Regions from separate parts of the Devosia sp. Soil_C_22 genome, predicted to be linked through region 3. Evidence: predicted binding sites of a transcription regulator. Region 3 holds the regulator's gene; each other region holds the start of a gene.
What was found. Region 3 encodes PhoB, which activates phosphate uptake and scavenging genes when phosphate is short. Its sites were predicted from a motif close to TGTCATNNANCTGTCAT; they were not measured.
Positions count from the first base shown of each region.

Region 1: the regulator PhoB is predicted to act here: its motif matches at 1,996-2,012, upstream of phnF (phosphonate metabolism transcriptional regulator PhnF).
Region 2: the regulator PhoB is predicted to act here: its motif matches at 3,900-3,916, upstream of AC3A6I_RS07440 (PhoX family protein).
Region 4: the regulator PhoB is predicted to act here: its motif matches at 1,768-1,784, upstream of AC3A6I_RS01675 (PhoX family protein).

Region 1 is NZ_JBDGIY010000002.1:525,805-530,938, forward strand. Features, by position in the region: gene AC3A6I_RS19640 (beta-N-acetylhexosaminidase) at 1-1,593, shown strand, start outside; gene phnF (phosphonate metabolism transcriptional regulator PhnF) at 2,059-2,799, shown strand; gene phnG (phosphonate C-P lyase system protein PhnG) at 2,792-3,220, shown strand; gene phnH (phosphonate C-P lyase system protein PhnH) at 3,220-3,759, shown strand; gene AC3A6I_RS19660 (carbon-phosphorus lyase complex subunit PhnI) at 3,759-4,841, shown strand; gene AC3A6I_RS19665 (alpha-D-ribose 1-methylphosphonate 5-phosphate C-P-lyase PhnJ) at 4,838-5,134, shown strand, end outside.
Region 2 is NZ_JBDGIY010000001.1:1,549,593-1,554,726, forward strand. Features, by position in the region: gene AC3A6I_RS07420 (NADPH-dependent FMN reductase) at 1-568, opposite strand, end outside; gene AC3A6I_RS07425 (endonuclease domain-containing protein) at 775-1,131, shown strand; gene AC3A6I_RS07430 (YcjF family protein) at 1,338-2,357, opposite strand; gene AC3A6I_RS07435 (YcjX family GTP-binding protein) at 2,354-3,805, opposite strand; gene AC3A6I_RS07440 (PhoX family protein) at 3,986-5,134, shown strand, end outside.
Region 3 is NZ_JBDGIY010000001.1:690,870-696,003, forward strand. Features, by position in the region: gene pstC (phosphate ABC transporter permease subunit PstC) at 1-149, shown strand, start outside; gene pstA (phosphate ABC transporter permease PstA) at 152-1,519, shown strand; gene pstB (phosphate ABC transporter ATP-binding protein PstB) at 1,546-2,373, shown strand; gene phoU (phosphate signaling complex protein PhoU) at 2,392-3,096, shown strand; gene phoB (phosphate regulon transcriptional regulator PhoB) at 3,132-3,833, shown strand; gene AC3A6I_RS03285 (efflux RND transporter periplasmic adaptor subunit) at 3,969-5,134, shown strand, end outside.
Region 4 is NZ_JBDGIY010000001.1:361,469-366,602, forward strand. Features, by position in the region: gene AC3A6I_RS01670 (putative bifunctional diguanylate cyclase/phosphodiesterase) at 1-1,712, shown strand, start outside; gene AC3A6I_RS01675 (PhoX family protein) at 1,829-3,805, shown strand; gene AC3A6I_RS01680 (ABC transporter substrate-binding protein) at 4,022-4,996, opposite strand; gene AC3A6I_RS01685 (ABC transporter permease) at 5,050-5,134, opposite strand, start outside.

The DNA of each region.
Region 1 (5,134 bases), on a different contig from region 3:
ATCATCCCGTGGCCGAAAACGGTGCGGACGACCGGGGCGCAGCCGGTGCCGGCCGGGCTCGACGTCGGCGCGCACAGTGCCGCGGGCACGGCGGCGGCTGCGGCCTTAGCCGAGCTGGTCGACAGCCTGTTCCCGGCCGAGGGGCTGAGCCGCCCGATCGCCGAGGGCGGCCTTCGGGTGACGCTGGCCGACAAGGCCGGGCTCGGCAAGGAAGCCTATGAGATCGAATTCGCGGCCAACGCTGCGACGGTGTCGGCCTCGACCGAGACCGGCTTGCTCTATGGCCTCGTCACGCTCGGGCAGATCGTGCGCGGGGCTAAGAAGCACCCGGGCAATTTCGTGTTCCCGGCCGGTGGCAGCATCGTCGACGAGCCGGCCTATGGCTGGCGCGGCACGCATATGGACGTGGCGCGGCAGTTCTACGCCACGGCAGAAGTCAGCCAGTTCCTCAAGATCCTCGCCTGGAACAAGCTCAACCGCTTCCACTGGCATCTCAGCGACGACGAGGCGTGGCGCGTCGAGATCGACGCCTATCCGGCGCTGACCACGATCGGCGCCTGGCGCGGGCATGGGCTGCCGATCCCGGCGCTGCTCGGCTCGGGGCCGCAGCCGGTCGGCGGCTATTACAGCAAGGCGGCGATCCGCGAGATCGTCGGGCTGGCCGAGCGGCTGGGCATCGCGGTGGTGCCGGAGATCGATATTCCCGGCCATTGCTACGCCATGCTGCAGGCCATCCCCGAGCTGCGCGATCCGGATGAACACGGCGACTACTTTTCGGTGCAGGGGTTCCCGAACAACTGCATCAATCCGGCCTACGAAAAGACCTACGAGGTGCTGAGCACCATCTTCGACGAGCTGGTCGAGCTGTTCCCGGCCAAGATCATCCATATCGGTGCCGACGAGGTGCCGCTCGGGGCCTGGTCCGGCTCGCCGCTGGCGCTCGAGCGCCTCAGGGTGCTGAAGGGCGAGGCTGCGGCTGCGGCGCACGCAGCTCGGCTCAACAAGACCACGAACCTCCACGGCGCCGACGATATCGAGGGCACCGGCACCGCCGTGCTGCAGGCCGAATTCCTGCATCGGGTGCAGGCGCTGCTCGCGTCGAAGGGCTGCGTCACCGGCGGCTGGGAAGAGGCGGCGCATGGCAACGTCATCGAGAAGGACAAGAGCTATCTCGTTGGCTGGCGCAATGTCGAAGTCAGCGCCAAGCTGGCCGGCGAGGGCTACGACATCGTGGTGGCGCCGGGGCAGCGCTACTATCTCGACATGGCGAACGGCATTGCCTGGTCCGAGCCGGGCGCCGGCTGGGCCGGCTGGTCGGGGCCGATGGAAACCTACGAGTTCGATCCGACCGAGGGCTGGACGACCGAGCAGAAGAAGCACTTCCTCGGCGTTCAGGCCTGCATCTGGTCCGAACCGATGACCGACCGCGCCATCTTCGACCGGCTGGTGTTCCCGCGGCTTTCCGCCATAGCCGAGACCGGCTGGACGCAGGACAGCGCGCGGTCGTGGGGCCGGTTCAGCGCCCTCGCCGGTCTGATGCCAATTCTTTACGGCAACTGGCAGACCGAGCTGCCGCAGGTGGCCGAGGAGTAAGAACCAAACGCGATTGTCGCCTCATCCACGGAGTCATTCCCGCGAAAGCGGGAACCTCTGTTTGCGGTGGTGGCAGCCAAACGGAGATCCCCGCTTTCGCGGGGATGACCCGGCGAGTGGGGATGGTCGGAGCATAACATTGCCCTCGGTGGGGACTGCCCACTGTTGGGTGCCTAAACTCGATTGTCATCCCTGCGAAAGCAGGGATCCACCGCCCCGCCAGCGCGGACCCTCCACTAATCTCGGTCCCTCCACCACCCACCGGGTCATCCCCGCGAAAGCGGGGATCTCCGTTTGGCCGCAACCACCGCGAACAGAGATTCCCGCCTTCGCGGGAATGACACCGTGGGTGGGAGCGCTCCTTCTGCGCTGCGCTTACGTCATCAAAGTGCAGGCGTTTTCTGTCACTTGGCCGTCATGCAATCGAGCTAGTTCCGAACTCATCCGAATGACTAGCAGGGTCGCATGCGCAGCCAAGGGCATACGTGGGAAACCACGCGGGACAGGATCAGCGACGAGATCGCCTCGGGGCGGCTGGCGCCGGATACGCGCCTGCCGTCGGAGCCCGAGATGTGCCGCCTGTACGGCACGCGGCGGCATTCGCTGCGCCGGGCGCTGGCCGCGCTGGAAGGCGAGGGCAAGCTGCGGACCGAGCACGGGCGCGGCACTTTCGTCGAACGCGCGCCGCTGGTGAACTATGTCATCGGCCAGCGCACGCGCTTCCGCGAGAACCTGCTGTCGCAAGGCCTGACGGCGAAGGGCCAGGGCATATCCGAAGCGCTGATTCCGGCCGACAGCCGTATCGCCAAGGCGCTCGACCTGCCGGTGGGCGCGCTGGTGCATGCCATCTGCCGGCGCGGCTTTGCCAACGACCTGCCGATCAGCCTCGGCTGGTCCTACCATGATGCTTCGCGCTTCCCCGATCTCGCCGAGAAGCGGCGGCAGGGCATCTCGGTCACCGAGGTCTACCGCGCCCACGGCATCGAGGACTACCGGCGCCTGCGCACCACCATCTTCACCCGCCCGGCCGACGAGCGCGAGGCGCCGCTGCTGATGCTGCGGCCCGGCCAGTCGGTGCTCGTCGTGCAGAAGGTCGACGTCGACAAGGCGGGCCGGCCGATCGCGTTTTCAGAGGGCGCCTGGGCCGGCGACCGCGTCCAGTTCACTTTCGACAGCAGCCCCGAGGAGAAGCACGACGATGCTTGAGAGCAATAGGCATTCCGAAGCGCTGGGCGTGCTGGCCCGCGCCGAGCCGGCGCGGCTGAAGGCGTTGGCCGAGCGGTTGCTCGAGGGGCTGGGCGACATCGAGGTCGTCACCAACCGCACTGGGCTGGTGATGGTGCCGATACGCGACACGGTCGAGAGCGCTGAGTTCTATCTCGGCGAAGTGCTGGTCAGCGAGGCACAGGTCGCCGACGCGGCCGGGCACATTGGCTACGGCATGGTCACCGGGCGTGATCTCGAACGCGCCATGGCGATGGCGGTGGTCGATCTCGCCATGGCAGCCGGGCAAGGGACGGACGAGACGGCGGCCCTGCTTGCCGATGAGCGCCGCCGCCTCACTGGGCTCGATGATGCGCGCATGCGCAGCGTCGAGGCGACGCGTGTCGAGATGGAGACGTTCTGATGTTGACGATAGCCCTTCCCGATGCGGCCGAGCTGCGGTCCAACTCGACCTTCGAAGCGCTGATGTGGGCCTTGGCCCGCCCCGGCGAAGTGCGGGCCATGCCCGAGCCGGGGCTGGCGCCGCTGGTCGAGGCACTGGTCGATATCGAGTGCCGCGCCTTCGGCGACACAGCCGAGTTGCGCCGGCTGATCGATGAAACCCGCGCAGAGGTAGCGGAGTCCGCCGGCGCCGCCGACCATGTCTTTCTCGAGCGGTTGCCGGACGACCTGACCCCCCTCAGCTTCCTGCGCTGCGGCAGCGCGCTTTATCCCGATGATGGCGCGACGGTCGGTATCGCTGCGCAGATCGGGCAGGGACAGCGGCTGCGGCTCAGCGGTCCGGGGATCGACGGGGTGCGCGAGATCGCATTGGCGCTGCCCGCAGAATTCTGGCGGTTGCGCGACGAACTCTGCCTCTATCCCGAGGGGTTCGACCTGTTCGTGGTCGATGGCGCCGATGTCGTCGGCCTGCCCCGCTCCACCCAGATCGAGGTGCTCTGATGGCTTATGTCGCGACCCGTGGTGGCGAAAAGGCCATCGACCAGGCCGAGCGGCTGTTCCGCGAACAGCTGGGGCCGATCGATGCCGAACGCGTGCGCCAGATCCAGCAGTCCATGCCCTATCTCATCGACCGCGTGATGGGCGAAGCCTCGCTCTATTCCGAGGAATTGGCGGCCCTCGCGCTGGCCCAGACCGGCGGTGAGCTCAGCGAAGCCGTGCTCGTCCTCCGCGCCTGGCGGACGACCCAGCCACGCATCGCCATCGCCGCAACGGTCGAGCAGGATCAGCTGCTGACCCACCGCCGCATCTCGGCGGCCTTCAAGGACATCCCGGGCGGCCAGATCCTCGGCCCCACCCTCGACTACTCGCACCGCGTGCTGGCGACCGACGTGCTCGAAGGCACCCCCTTCGTGCCCCCCGCCGTCGAGCCGGCTGCTACGTCGGCCCCGATGCACCAGCCCTCGCTCGCCGCCTGGCAGCGCCAGCTCGGTCTCGTCGCCCCGGCGCCCGAGCCCGCGGCCGCGGCCGCGGATATCCCCGACGTCACCCGAGAGCCGCTGCTGTTCCCCGCTTCGCGCGGCCATCGCCTCCAGAGCCTTGCCCGCGCCGAAACCGGCGGCGTGCTGGCGCTCGGCTACGCCGCCATGCGCGGCTACGGCAACGCCCACCCGACGGTGAACGAGCTCCGTCTCGCCGAAGCCGAAGTCGTCGTGCAACACCCGACCGGCACCACGTTCTCAGCCGGCCGCGTCCGCGTCAGCCAGGCCGAAGTCACCGCCAAGCGCGACCTGCTCGAACTCGGTTTCGCCGCCACCTTCGGGTGGAACGAAGTGAAGGTGATCGCCGCCGCAACGCTCGACCTCAACTCGGCCGCCGCCGAACCCGGATCGCCAGTCCAGGAAGAATTCTACCTCTACCACACCGAGAGCGTCGAAGCCTCGGGCTTCTGCATCCATTTCAAGCTCCCGCACTACGTGACCTTCCAGTCGGCGCTCGACGCAATGCGCGACGCCAAAGCCAAAAAGCAGCCCGCTCCGGCCGGCACCGCCGCCGAGCTGCGCCAAGAGGAGCCGGTGGCATGAGCCTCAAGACCCTGACCAAGCCCTGGGCCGCGACCAGCTACGGCTTCCTAGATGCCTCGGCCAAGCGCGAAGTGCGGCGCAAGCTGCTCAAGGCCATCGCCGTCCCCGGCTGCCAGATGCCCTACGCCAGCCGCGAAGTGCCGATGGCGCGCGGCTGGGGTACCGGCGGGCTGCAGGTGACGCTGACGCTGGTGAACCCCCGCTCGGTGGTGAAGGTCATCGACCAGGGCGCCGATGACGGCGTCAACGCCGCCTCGATCCGCCGCTTCATCAGCCGCGTCTCGCACGCCACC
Region 2 (5,134 bases), 860 kb from region 3:
CGTCTTCCTCCACCTCCCGCGCCGGCGCAAACCGCCCGATCCACTCCGCGAACCGTTCCACCCAGATCGTCAGATTCGTCCGGATCCGTTCCTCGGTAAAATTCCCGTCCTCGTCGATCGCCCCCGGCCGAGACTGGAAATACACCTCGGGCGTCCCCATCAGCGCCGCGCCGGTCATCGGCAGGATCGAGCGCAGATGCGACTGTGCCGCCGCCGTTCCGCTGACCCCTCCGGTCGCCCCGGCGATCGCAGCGGGCTTGCCCGCCCACACGCTGTCGCCGAACGGCCGCGACGGCCAGTCGATGGCGTTCTTCAAGATCCCGGGGATCGACCGGTTATATTCCGGCGTCACGAACAGCACGCCATCCGCCTCGCCGATCTCGCGCTTCAGCCGCAGCACTTCGGCCGGCGGATTCTCCCACAGCGTCTCGTCATAGAAGGGCAGGTTGTCGATCCGCACGTAGCGGAATTCGAGCTTCCCGGCCGCGAGCTTCTCCAGCGCCTTGGCCAGCTTCAGGTTGGACGAGCTCGCCCGCGGCGATCCCACCAGAACAGCAACCCGGAACATTTCCGTATCCTCGGTAACAAAATGTGACTGGGTGCTGATATGTTCCTACGCCACGCTCTGTGCAAGACGGCACATGGGTGTAACCGGCGAACGCAGTGTTCAGCCCGGATGCAGCAGTCGGCTTCTCCCCCTTGGCGGGAGAGAAAGCGATTTCTTAGGTTTAGCCGTTTGGCTAAGCCTTAGAAATCGCAAGAGAGGGGGTTGTTGTGCGCACGAAAGTCCCGGAGCAAAACCGCAACTTCGCCAAGTCCCTGCGCGGCAACAGCACCGACGCCGAGCGAAAACTTTGGTCTCTGCTCCGCGGCGGCCGTCTCGCCGGCCTGAAGTTCAAGCGCCAGGTCCCCATCGACGGCTACATCCTCGATTTCGTCTGCTTCGAGCACAAGCTCATCGTCGAACTCGACGGCGGCCAGCACGCCGGCTCCGAAGCTGATCGCTTGCGCGATGCCCACTTCCGCACCGCCGGCTTCCGCACCATCCGCTTCTGGAACAACGACGTCCTGAGCAACATCGAAGGCATCTACGCCCGCCTCACCGCCATTGCCAATGGCGAGGCCCGTTGACCCCCTCTCTTGCGAAAACTAAGGACTTAGCTGCGCTAAGATCCAAGTTTTCGTTTTCTCCCCCGCCAAGGGGGAGAAGCCTTCCACAAACACCGAGTCTCGCAGCAACGCACCCTCTCCCCCTCGGCGGGGGAGACGCGAGACTTACGAGCGCCAGCGAGTTAGTCGCAGCAGAGAGGGGGTCGTGGAAGGCACGACAGCGCCACCTACCCCTTCTTCTCCCCCAGCACATTCGCCAGCTCCGGAATAAAATCCTTCACCACCGGCTGCTTCACCGCCGCGAACGGCAGGGGCCGTACCACCCGCATCGCCGCAATCCCGACGCGCACCGTCATCAACCCGTTGACCACGCCCTCGCCGAGCCGCGCCGACAGCTTTGCCGCGAGCCCCTGGCCGACCAGCTGCTCCACCACGCCGTCGGTCAGCACCAGCCCGCCGGTCACCGCCAGGTGCGCGAGGATCGCGCCGATCAGCCGCCACGTGCCCATGATACCCGGCCGCGCCCCATAGAGCCGGGCAATGTCGCCGCCCAGCCGCACGCTCTCGAAGATCACGAAGGCGATGTCGATCAGCGCCCGCGGCGACACCGTCGTCACCAGCGCCACCCGCCGCGCCGAAGCGGCCGTCAGCGCCCGCGCCCGCGCATCGAGCGGCGCCATCAGCAGCCGCTCGCTCAGCCGGATATGCTCGGCGCCATCGAACACGTGCCGCGCATTGCTCTCGAGCTCGTCGCGCCCGCGCGCCAGGTCCGGCCGTCGCGCATAGACATCGAGCAGCTCGCGCGAAATCGCCGCGCCGTCCTTGTTGAGGTCGCTCTCGAGCGTCGCCACCGCCCGCCGCCGCAGCCGGTCGAGCTGGCGCAGCCGCATCAGCGAGGCCACCTCGCGGATGACGATGGCGACCAGCGCCACCACCAGCACGACGAGAATGGCGATGCCCACCCAGCCCAGCCAGGGCTGCGTCGTGAACAGGTCGGCGATCAGCCGTTCCGCCGCCAGCCCCAGCGCCAGCGACACCAGCAGCCCGCCCGCGATCCACGCCACCCGCCCCAGCCAGCTCAGCAGCCGCGGCGGCCGCAACTCGGCCTCGACCACGTCCGCCTCGGTCAGCGGCTCGATCGCCTCGGGCAAAGCCGGCACCTGCGCCGCTTCGAACGCCCGCGGCTTCCGTGCTGCTTCCTCAGCTGCCGTACCGCCTGGCACCTCGCGTGCGAATGGCGCCTTCATTTCAGCCAATCCCCGATCAGGTAGTCGAGCGCCCGGTCGAAGCGGATATGCGGCAGCACCACGTTGCCCTCGGCGTTCTTTTCCAGCCGCTTGGGCGGCTCGAAGCGCAGGAAGTTGAGCCCCACCGGCCGCCCGTCCTCGAACAGCGCATCCGGGTGCGCCGGCAGGTCGCCGGGGAACAGCGCGATCTCGGTCGCCCCGTCATAGCGCGTGCCGTCCAGCACCTCGCCGGCCTCGGGCGTCCCCACGATCACCTCGTGCTTGCCGCCATCCTCGATCACGCTTTCCCGCGTCGCCCGCACCGAGGCGATGGCCATCGATTTCGTCTCCGCCCCGGCAAAGCGCGCCTTGCGCGCTGCATCGGCCACCAGCCGGTTCATCACCGCTTCGAGCCGGTCATGGCTGGACGAGTGGATATGATCCGCCTTGGTCGCCGCGAACAGGATTCGGTCGATCCGCCGCGCCACCAGCCGGGTCAGCACGTTGTTATCCCCCTGCCGGAAGCACTGGAGTATATCTGTCAGCGCCGTCTCGAGATCGGCCACCGCCGCCGGCCCGGCATTCAGCGCCCGCAGCGTATCGACCAGCACGACCTGCCGGTCGAGCCGGGCAAAATGGTCGCGAAAGAATGGCCGCACCACGATCGCCTTGTAGGCCTCGTAGCGCCGCTCGAGCATGGCGTAGAGCGAGCTGGAGCGCACGGGCGCATGCGGCGCCGGCAGCGGCGCGAAGGTGAGGGCAGGGCTGCCCTCGAGGTCGCCCGGCATCAGGAAGCGCCCCGGCGGCAGCGTGCTCATCGCCCGCCCATCCTCACGGCTGCGCCTGAGATACTCGGTGAACGCCGCCGCCAGCCGCTCGGCATCGGCGTCCGAGGCCTCTTTCAGCGGATCGGTCTGTTGGATTTCGTTAATGAACGGTTCAGCTTCGGCCCTGGTATGGGTCAGCGATGCTCGCCCAATCGCCTGCGCGCTCCACTCGGCATAGCTTAGCGACAGCAGCGGCAGGTCGAGCAGCCACTCGCCCGGATAGTCGACAATGTCGAGATTGAGCACCGTCGGCCCGAACATGCCGGACACGAAGCGCTTCGACTGAAACTTAAGACTGAGCCGCAACTGGCTGATTCGACGCGTCGATTCCGGCCAGTGCGGATCCTTCCCGGTCAGCGCCGCGAGGTGCTGCTCGTAGGCAAAGCGCGGCACCCCCGCATCCGGGCTCTCGGCCAGCCGCGCCCCGATGAACCGCCCCTCGGTCAGCGCCGCAAACCCCGGCAGCCGCCCGCCAGTCAGCAGGTTATGGATCAGCGCGGTGATAAAAACCGTTTTGCCGGAACGACTTAACCCGGTCACCCCAAGCCGCAGCGTCGGCGTGAACGGCGCCGTCGCTGCATCGGCGAGGTTGGAGAGCGCGATGCCGAGCTCGTCCGTAACGGTGGTAGGGCGCGTCGCCAAGCCGGGTCTCCTATCTCGCCCTATGTTGCCAGCGGCGGGGCTTTTTTCAAGCATGGCAGGCGCTTAGCTAATCGTTGCCGCATGGTCATGTCGTCGTCATCCAGCTGTGACGCGCGCTTCCTACAGTTTGGAATGGCTCTAAGGATTGAGGGCCTCCCCATACCATCGAGGAGCATTCCAATGAACGACCAGACCCCGATTTTCCGGACGTCGCAGCTCGAGGCGGCCGACGGCGAGCCGCGGAATCTCAGCAATAACAAGACCATGGGTGAAATCATCAGCGCCCGTTTCTCGCGCCGCGATTTCCTGCGCGGGTCGCTGGCCGTGTCCGCCATCGCCGCGACCGTGAGCCCGCTGGCGCTCCTCACCGCCGAGGATGCCAAGGCCCAGGGCACCGGTTCGGCCTTCTCGTTCAAGGAAGTCGAGGCTGGCATCGACCAGACCCACCACGTGGCCGAAGGCTATGACGCCGATATCCTGCTGCGCTGGGGCGACGCCGTCCTCGCCGACGCTCCCGAGTTCGATCCCGCCGCGCAGACCGCCGAAGCCCAGTCCAGGCAGTTCGGCTACAATAACGACTATGTCGGCTACATCCCCCTCGACGGCTCGAGCCAGCACGGCCTGCTGGTGGTCAACCACGAATACACCAACCCGCACCTGATGTTCCCCGGTCTCGTCACCCTCACTGCCGGCGAGATCGAGCAGGGCCCGCTCAGCAAGGAGCAGGTCGATGTCGAGATGGCAGCCCATGGCGGCTCCATCGTCGAAATCCGGAAGGTCGACGGCAAGTGGGCCGTGGTCAAGGACGGCGCGCTCAACCGCCGCATCACCGCCAACACGGAGATGCAGATCGCCGGTCCGGCCGCCGGCCACGACCGTCTCAAGACCAATGCCGACGCCACCGGCACCAGGGTGTTCGGCACCATCAACAACTGCGCTGGTGGCGTGACCCCCTGGGGCACCTACATCATGGCCGAAGAGAACGTGCACGGTTACTTCGACGGTGCCCTGCCGGAAGGGCACCCGGAGGCAGCCAATTACGAGCGTTTCGGCGTGCCGGACGCGTCCTACGAGTGGGCCAGGCACTACGACCGCTTCGATATCTCCAAGGAGCCGAACGAGCCCAACCGCTTCGGCTGGATCGTCGAGGTCGACGTGCAGGATCCCACCTCGGTCCCCAAGAAGCGCACCGCTCTTGGCCGCTTCCGCCACGAAGGCGCGGAGTCGATCGTCAACAAGGATGGTCGCGTGGTCTTCTACCTCGGCGACGACCAGGCCTTCGACTACGTCTACAAGTTCGTCACCGCCGGCACGTTCAACCCCAACGAT
Region 3 (5,134 bases):
TCGTCAATCAGCTCACCGGTGATACCGACTTCGCGGGCCCGCAGTCGCTGGTCGGCTTCGCACTGGGCCTGACCCTCTTCGTCGTCACCCTGTGCCTCAACATCTTCGCGCTCTACATCGTTCGGCGCTTCCGGGAGCAGTACGAATAATCATGACCGACACGTTCGCAACTCGGGGCATGGCGTCTTCCTCCGATCGCACCAGGCTCGTTCGCGCCAGCCTTCGCCGCCGTCACATGAACGAGGCGATCTTCCGAGGGCTGGGCCTTGCTGCCATCATCGTCGCGCTTGGCTTCGTCGCGCTGCTGTTCGTCGATGTGGTGCGCAAGGGTATTCCGGCCTTCACGCAGTCGAACCTGCACCTCGCTATCAACTTCGATCCCGAGTTGATCAAGGTGGATCCGGCGCCGGCGCGTGCCGACTTTCCGTCGGAAGCCGCCTACAACGCTGCCAGCCTCAAGTGGCAGCGCGCGGTTGCTTTGCTGAACTGGAACAAGGTGATCGAGGCTTCGCTGCGCGCCGCCGCGCCGGCCGGGTTCGAGATCGACAGCCGTGCGATCCTCACCATCGCCGAGACCGATGCCCGTCACGAGGCGCGCGAGCGCTTCGTCGCCGACCCTTCGCTGCTTGGTAAGACCGTCGAGATGGACTTCCTCGCCTCGGCCAACGCCGACAACTGGATCAAGGGTAACATCGACCGCTCGCTCGGCGATGCCCAGCAGCAACTCGCTGCTCCAGCCCGTGCGCTCATCGATCAGTTCGTCGCCAACGGCACCATCTCGAGCGGCTTTGCCTGGTCGATCCTGACCAATGTCGACAGTCGCGCCGCGCCTGCGTCGGCCGGTCTGCTTGGCGCCTTCGTCGGTACCCTGTGGATGATGCTGATCGTCATCCTGCTGGCCGTGCCGATTGGCGTTTGCGCCGCGATCTACCTCGAAGAGTTCGCACCCAAGTCGCGGCTGACCGACCTGATCGAGGTCAACATCAACAACCTCGCGGCTGTACCCTCCATCGTGTTTGGTCTGCTCGGCGCGGCGGTGTTCATCAACTACATGCACCTGCCGATCTCGGCCCCGATTGTCGGCGGTCTTGTGCTGACGCTGATGACGCTACCGACCATCATCATCGCTACCCGTGGCGCGCTGCTGGGCGTCTCGCCGGCCCTGCGCCAGGCGGCGCTCGGTCTCGGCGCCAGCAAGACACAGATGGTGTTTCATCACGTCCTGCCGGTCACCTTCCCCTCGATCCTGACGGCAACGATCCTGGGTGTGGCCCACGCGCTCGGCGAAACCGCGCCCCTGCTGCTTATCGGCATGAAGGCGTTCGTCGCCGCCGTCCCCGCCACCCCGCTCGATCAGGCGACCGCTCTGCCGGTGCAGATCTACCTGTGGCAGGGCAACGAGAACCGCAATTTCTTCGAACCGCGCACGGCCGCTGCGATTATGGTGCTTCTCGCCGTGATGATCGCACTTAACGGCGTCGCTATCTATCTTCGGTCGCGCCTCGAGCGCCGGGCATAGTTTCGGGTTCGCCCAGGAGGCTTCAAATGGACATGTTGGCAGGCAAGGTCAAAATGGAAAACGCTCAGATCGCCCCAGGTTCGGATGCGGTCAACCACCCGATCCGCGTCCAGGCGCGCGATGTCACCGTCCACTACGGCGCCAAGCAGGCCCTGTTCGGTGTGTCGATCGATATTCCCGATCGTGCTGTCACCGCGTTCATCGGGCCCTCGGGTTGCGGCAAGTCGACGTTCCTGCGCTGCATCAACCGCATGAACGACACGATCGAGGGTTGCGTTGTCGGCGGCAAGATCAGCCTCGACAATGACGACATCTACGATCCAAATCTCGACGTCGTGGAACTGCGTGCGCGCATCGGCATGGTGTTCCAGAAGCCCAATCCGTTCCCCAAGTCGATCTACGAGAACATCGCCTACGGCCCGAAGATCCACGGCCTCACCAAGTCCAAGGCCGAGCTCGACGAGATCGTCGTGACCTCGCTGCGCAAGGCAGGACTGTTCAACGAGGTGAAGGACCGTCTGCACGAGCCGGGCACCGGCCTCTCGGGCGGCCAGCAGCAGCGCCTCTGCATCGCCCGCGCCATCGCCGTGGGCCCTGAAGTCATCCTGATGGACGAGCCCTGCTCGGCCCTCGACCCGATCGCCACCGCAGTGATCGAGGAACTGATCGACGAACTGCGCGAGAACTACACCATTGTCATCGTGACGCACTCGATGCAGCAGGCCGCCCGCGTCAGTCAGAAGACCGCGTTCTTCCACCTCGGCAACCTGATCGAGGAAGGCAAGACCGAGGACATCTTCACCAACCCCAAGAACAAGCAGACGCAGGACTACATCACCGGCCGCATCGGCTGACCGGACGAGGATCGATCAATGTCTACGCTCAACGAGCATATCGTTACCTCTTACGAGGAAGAACTGACCAACCTTGCCAAGCTCATCTTCGAGATGGGCGGGCAGGTTGAAGTGGCCGTATCGAACGCCACCCGGGCGCTGCTGCGGCTGGACCACAGCCTGGCGCGCCAGACCATCGATGCCGACAAGGCCATCGATGAGATGCAGAAGAAGATCGACGAGATCGCCGTCTCGATGATCGCCCGCCGCCAGCCCATGGCGACGGACCTGCGCGCCATCATCACCTCGATCCACGTCGCCAACGATCTCGAGCGCGTCGGCGATATGGCCAAGACCATCTCGCGCCGCACGTTGCAGATAGACGGGCTCAGCCTCGCGCCGAAATTCTACAACGGCGTCAAGCACATGTCCGACCTGATCCTGCGCCAGCTCAAGGCGGCGCTCGATGCCTACGCGACGCGCAACAGCGCCGCCGCCGTCGAAGTGTGCAACTCCGACGAAGAGATCGATGCGCTCTACACCTCGCTGTTCCGCGAACTGCTCACCTACATGATGGAAGATCCGCGCAACATCACGCAGTGCACGCATCTGCTGTTCTGCTCCAAGAGCCTCGAGCGCGTCGGCGACCACGCCACCAACATTGCCGAGCACGCTTACTACCTCGAGACCGGCCGCCAGATCGGGACTGCCCCCGACCAGCACCGTACGCAGGTCAAAGAGTAAGTCTGACCGACGAATCCACGACGGAGTGACCGCCGATGTCTGCTACCATCCTCATCGTCGAGGACGAGGCCGATCTCGCAGTATTGCTGCGCTATAACCTTGAGGCGGAGGGCTTTCGCGTTGCGACGGCCGCCTCGGGCGATGAGGCTGTGGAACGCATCCGCGACGGCGTGCCGGACCTGATCCTGCTCGATTGGATGCTGCCTGGCCTCTCCGGCATCGAGCTCTGCCGCCGCTGGCGGGCCCGCGAGGAAACCGCGCGCACCCCGATCATCATGATCACGGCGCGCGGCGAGGAAGAAGAGCGGGTTCGCGGCCTTGCGACCGGCGCCGACGATTATGTCGTAAAGCCGTTCTCGATCCCGGAACTGCTGGCCCGCATCAATGCGCTGCTGCGCCGCTCGAGCCCCCAGCTCGTGACCGCCGTACTGAAGGCCGGCGATCTCGAGCTCGATCGGACCAGCCACCGTGTCCGTCGCGGCGGCCGCGAGGTGCACCTGGGGCCGACCGAGTATCGCCTGCTCGAGTATCTGATGCGCCATCCCGGCCGGGTGTACTCGCGCGAGCAACTGCTCGATGGCGTGTGGGGCAACGATGTCTATGTCGACGAGCGCACCGTAGACGTACATGTCGGGCGCCTTCGCAAGGCGATCAACCGCCACCGCGACGCCGACCCGATCCGTACCGTGCGTGGCGCCGGCTATGCCTTCGACGAGCGCTTTGCCGCGCTGAGCTGACGTTGCGGACAGGTTGGAGCGCCCAGCGTTTCCAACCTGTCCAAGATTTCACCCACCTTACCAAGCCCTAACACGACTTTCGCGCTCCGCCTTCCTATGTGTAGGGCGGGCGGATATGGGCATTGAGGTGAACGAATGAAGCGTTGGCTTGCTGCTATCGGTGTGCTCGCTGTCTTGGGCGCCGCAGGCGCCGGCTGGGTCGTATTCAGCGCCCCGGCCAAGGATGCCATTCCCGCCACCACTCCGGTGACCCGCGGCTCCGTGGAGGAGACCGTGCTGGCCTCGGGGGTCATCCAGGCAAGTTCGCTGGTCAGCGTCGGTGCCGAAGTGTCGGGCCGCATCAAGTCGCTGAACGTCGCGCTCGGCGACGATGTGAAGAGCGGCGACGTGATCGCCGAGATCGATTCGCTGAACCAGGAAAACGCGGTGAAGGTTGCCGAAGCGGCGCTTGCCAACATCTCGGCCCAGAAAGAGATCAAGGAAGCAAGCCTCGCGCAGGCTCGCGTGGCGCTGGCGCGAGCTGAAAAACTCAACCCGAACAAGCTGATATCGGACGCAGACTACCAGACCGCGCAACTTGCGGTGCAGACCGGGGAAGCGGAGCTCAAGTCGATCGACGCGCAGATCCAGCAGGCCGAGCTCAGCGTCGAGTCGGCCAAGCTCGATCTCGATCGCACCCGCATCGTCGCGCCCATGGACGGCACGGTAGTCGCCGTCGCGGTGGAAGTGGGGCAGTCGCTGAACGCCAACACCTCATCGCCGACCATCGTCAAGATCGCCAACCTCGACAAGATGGTGGTGAAGGCCGAGATCTCGGAAGCCGATGTACCGCGCGTGCAGCCCGGCCAGCAGGTCTACTTCACCATCCTGGGCGATCCCGATACGCGGATCGACGCCACGCTGCGCGCTGTCGAGCCGGCCCCGGAGTCGATCGCCTCCGAGAGCGACACCTCGAGCGCGTCGACCGCCGTCTACTATAACGGGCTGTTCGACGTGGAGAATCCGGACCACAAGCTGCGCATCTCGATGACCGCGCAGGTGACCATCGTGCTCGATGCAGCCGAGGATGTGCTGACCCTGCCGGCCTCGCTGCTGACCACCAGGGCCCGCGATGGTGGCTATGTGCTCGCCGTGTGGAACACGGCCGACGAGAGGGCCGAACCGCGGCAGGTGCAGGTCGGGCTCAACAACAAGGTGACCGCCGAGATCACGTCGGGCCTGGAGGAAGGCGATCTCGTCGTCGATGCGAGCGGCCTGCGTGTCCGGACGACCGGCGGTGGCGCCGGCCAGGGTGGGGGCCG
Region 4 (5,134 bases), 330 kb from region 3:
GCCTGCGCGGCAAGCTCGACGCCAACGAGCTGCGCACTCGCGCCATCCTCGACAATCTCGCCCACGGGCTATCGCTCTACGACCGGCAGGGCCGGCTGGTCGCCTGCAACCAGCAATTCCTGGATGTCTACCGGCTGCCGTCCGAACTCGGCCGGCCCGGCACCAGCTTTCGCCAAGTGCTGGAAGCACGCATCGCCAGCAACACCCATGTCGGGGACGACAACGACGCCTATCTGGCCGACCGGCTGAGTGCGGTAGGCGAGGGCCGGACCCTGGGCGGCATCCACCGGTTGAACTCGGGGCAGGTCATCTCGATGACTCACCAGCCAATGGCGGATGGCGGCTGGATCTCGACCCACAAGGATGTCACCGAGCTCCACAATATGCAGGCCGAGCTCGCGCATCTCGCCTATCACGATGCGCTGACCGGCCTGCCCAATCGCACCATGTTCTACCGCCGCATCGGCTATGCCTTCGAGAACATGGTGGCGAGTGGCGGCTTTGCCGTGCTCTGCCTCGATCTCGATGGCTTCAAGCCGATCAACGACATGCTCGGTCACGCTGCCGGCGACGCGTTGCTGCGCCAGTTCGCCACCCGCCTTACCGACTGTCTCGGCCCCGACGACACTGCGGCCCGCATGGGCGGCGACGAGTTCGTGGTGCTGCACCGCCAGGGCATCGCCGAGACCGCCGAGGCGCTGGCCCGGCGCATCTCGACCGCAACCTCGAAGCCGTACGATCTCGACGGGCAGATCGTCACCATTGCGGTGGGCATCGGCATTGCGCTTGCCGGTCGAGACGGCGAGGATGTCGATGCACTGCTGCACAGCGCCGATCTCGCCCTCTACGCCGCAAAGCGCGATCGCCGGGGCGGCCTGCGACTCTACGATGCGGATATGGGGCGCGCCGAAGCCCAGCGCCGCGGGCTGGAGGTCGATCTGCGTGGCGCCGTCGAGCGTGACGAACTCGAGTTGCATTTCCAGCCCATCCTGAACCTTGCCACCGAGTCCTTTGCCGGCTTCGAGGCGCTGCTGCGCTGGCAGCATCCCGAGCGCGGCATGATCTCGCCGGCCGAGTTCATCCCCATCGCCGAGGATACCGGGCTGATCGTCCCCATCGGCGATTGGGTCCTGCGCGAAGCCATCGCCGAGGCGGCGCGCTGGCCCGGCGATCTGCGCGTGGCGGTCAACGTCTCCTCGGTGCAGCTGGTGCGCGGGAGCCTCCTCACCACGCTAACCCAGGCGCTGGCCGCCTCGGGCCTCGCCCATAACCGGGTCGAGATCGAGATCACCGAGTCGGTGTTCCTCGAGAACTCCGCCGAGAGCCTGGAAACCTTGCGCCAGCTGCGCGCGCTTGGCGTGCGTATCGCGCTGGACGATTTCGGCACCGGCTTTTCGGCGCTCGGCTACCTGCTCGCTTTCCCCTTCGACAAGATCAAGATCGACGGCACCTTCGTGCGCGCGCTCTCCAACACCGATGGCGCCAGCACCATCGTCGCCGCCGTCGCCGATATCGGCCGCCGCCTCAACATGGCGACCACGGCTGAGGGCATCGAGACCGCCGAGCAACTGCGCCACGTGCACGCCGCCGGCTATGCCGAAGCGCAGGGGTTCCTGGTTTCGCGCCCCATCCCGCGTGACCAGGTGCGCCGTCTGCTCAACCTCGCCTATGACGAAATGCCGGACGTCCCGCTCGACCAGCTCGCCGGCTGAGCCAGTATTTCTGGCTTGAAGCTTATATTTCTCGTTCATATGTGTGACACGCAATTGTCACGTCAGCGTCGTCAGTCAGGCGCAGGCAACGCCCCGTAATACTGGGAGCGTCCACGATGACTGATCGTTTGAAGACTCGCGCGCGTCCGACGCGCCGCCAATCCTTCGGCACGAAATACTCTGAACTGATGGTTGAAGGCTATTCACGCCGCACCATCCTCAAGGGCCTGCTGGCCACCACGGCGATTGCCGGCGCGGGCGCCGGCTTTGCCGGCCGCGCCGCCGCGCAGTCGAACTCGCCGTCGAGCCTCACCTTCCCCGAGCTGACCCGCGTCACCGACACCACCGACCACTGGCCCGAGGGCTACTCGCGCCAGATCCTGCTCAAGTGGGGCGACAAGCTGTTCGCCGATGCGCCCGAGTTCGATCTCGCGACGCTCAATGGCGACGCTGCCGCCAGGCAGTTCGGCTATAACAACGACTTCACCGCCTTCCTGCCGCTGCCGCAGGGGTCGCAGTCGAACGATCACGGCCTCCTCGTCGTGAACCACGAATATGCCGCGCCCTACCTGATGTTCCCGGGCGTGACCTACGAGGACTACAAGGAAAAGCTGAGCGACGACCAGCTCAAGGCTGTTGCTGCCTCGACCGGCATCTCCGTGGTTGAAGTGAAAAAGAACGGCGCCGAGTGGCAGGTTGTCACCGATGGCGCGTTCAACCGCCGCGTGCACCTCGGCACCGAGATGCGCCTTTCCGGCCCGGCCGCCGGCGACGATCGGCTCAAGACCTCGATCGACCCGACCGGCACCGTGGTGTTCGGCTCGATCTCGAACTGCTCGGGCGGCATGACCCCGTGGGGCACGATCCTGTCGGGTGAAGAAGGCGGCATGGACGTGTTCGCCGGCGACTACACCACGCTGGCCGACCAGGACCTGGTCGAACGCCAGGGCTGGGACGAGGACGAGAATGACGGCTACGGCCTCGGCCGTCTCGAAGATCGCCTGAACTTCGAGAAAGAGCCCAACGAGTGGCTGAAGTTCGACTGGGTCGTGGAGATCGACCCGTTCGATCCGACCGCCAAGCCGGTCAAGCGCACCGCGCTCGGCCGCTTCACCCATGAAGGTGCCCAGGTCGCCGTCGCTCCCGATGGCCGCGTCGTGCTCTACATGGGCGACGATGACGACTTCGAGTACCTCTACAAGTTCGTCACCGCCAAGCCGTGGAACCCGACCGACCGCGCCGCGAACAAGGATCTGCTCGACGAGGGCACGCTCTACACCGCCCGCTTCGACGCGGAAGGCAAGATGACCTGGCTGCCGCTGATCCAGGGCGAAGGCCCGCTGACGCCGGAGAATGGCTTCCATACCCAGGCCGACGTCGTGCTGCGCACCCGCATGGCCGCCGACCTGCTCGGCGCCACCCCGATGGACGGTCCGGAAGGCTTTACACCCCACCCCAAGACCGGCCGCATCTACATCGCCATGACCGAGAACGAGGATCGTCTCCCGGCCGGCGAGGGCGACGAGGCCGAGCAGGTAAACGCTGCCAACCCGCGTTCGCCCAATCCCGATGGGCACATTCTCGAGCTCAGCCCGCCGGGCGCTCCCGACGCGCCAGACCACGCCGCGACCGACTACACCTGGGACGCCTTCATCCTCTGCGGTGACCCGAAGGACCCGGCCGCCGACGCCATGTGCCACCCCGAGACTTCGGACAATGGCTGGTTCACCGACCCGGACAACCTCTCGGTCGATCCCGAAGGGCGCCTGTGGATCACCACCGACGGCCCGCCGGATGCCGGCTTCAACGACGCGCTCTACGTCGCCGACACCGAAGGCGCCGGCAAGGCGCTGCCGAAACTGTTCTACTCGCCGCCGGTTGGCTCGGAAGTCTGCTCGCCGGCCTTCACCCCCGATGGCAGGACCGTGTTCCTCTCGATCCAGCACCCCGGCGAGCTCCGCCTCACCGACGGCGAAGATGCCGAGAGCCTGGCCGACGCCGGCACCAACTGGCCGGACTTCAAGGACGGCATGGGCCCGCGCCCCTCGCTGGTGGTGATTACCAAGGACGATGGCGGCGTAGTGGGTTCGTAAGGGCTTTCAGAGGGGCCGACTGACAGAGCCGGCCCCCTCCCATCCTCCCCCATAAAGGGGGGGGTGCCTTGCCGGTGAGCGGGGCACAGTCGAAGCCAAAGCCTCTACTCTTCACCTCCCCCTTTATGGGGGAGGCTGGGAGGGGGGCGTCTGCCAGAGAAGAAATGCAGAAGACGGGGATCGCTCCCCGCCTTCCTCGTTCGCGTTCGAACCCGCCTACTTCAGCGCGTCGGTCACGACCGTCGTGAACGCGCCTTCCGGGGCCTTGGAGATGATCTTCTGGTCGATCAGCGCCTTGATCGTGCGATCATAGGCGGCCTGGTCGAGCGCCGGATCGCTGGCATCCACCAGCTTGCTGACTTCACCTACCATGTATTTCTGGTGCGCCAGTTCGGCAGCGCCGGTGTCGTCCGAGTCGACCACGATCTGCGCTGCCTCGTCCGGGTTGTCGAGCGCGTATTGCCAGCCCTTCATCGAGGCCTTCACGAAGCGGGTGTAGGCGTCGACCTTGGCGGCATCGGCAAGGGTCGGCTCCATCACGTAGAGGCCATCCTCGAGCAGGTCGTTGCCCATCTCGGTATAGTTGAAGATGGTCAGGTTGTCCGGGCCGTAGCCGGCATCGAGCGCCTGACCGTACTCGTTATAGGTCATGACCGAGATGCAGTCGGCCTGCTTCTGGATCATCGGCTGGATGTCGAAGGACTGCTGCAGCACCTTCACGTCGCCGCCCTCGGCGGTCGACAGGCCTTCCTTGTTCATCCAGGCGAAGAACGGATACTCGTTGCCGAAGAACCAGACGCCCAGCGTCTTGCCCTTGAAGTCGGCGACGGTGTTGATCTTGTTCTCCTTGGGGCAGATCATCATCAGGCCCGAGCGCTTGAACGGCTGGGCGATGTTGACGAGCGGCACGCCCTTGTCGCGTGCGGCCGCCGCGCCACCCATCCAGTCGACGATGATGTCGGCGCCGCCGCCGGCGATCACCTGCTCCGGCGCCACGTTCGGGCCGCCCGGCAGGATGGTCACATCGAGGTTCTCCTCGGTGTAGAACCCCTTCGCCTTGGCCACGATGTAGCCGGCGAACTGCGCCTGGGTCACCCACTTCAGTTGCAGCGTCAGCTTGTCCTGCGCCAATGCGGCGGTCGCAGTCAGCGCCATGGCGCCTGCGGCCAGTGCCAGTAGAAGCTTCTTCATTTGCGTTTCGTCCCTTACCCCTGTTACGCCCGACCACCACGGCCAGGCGGACGTTATGTCCGTCCACCTCGAATGGACGGATGCCAGAAGGTCACCGCGCGCTCGATGAGCGCGATGACCCCGTAGAAAGCAGAGCCC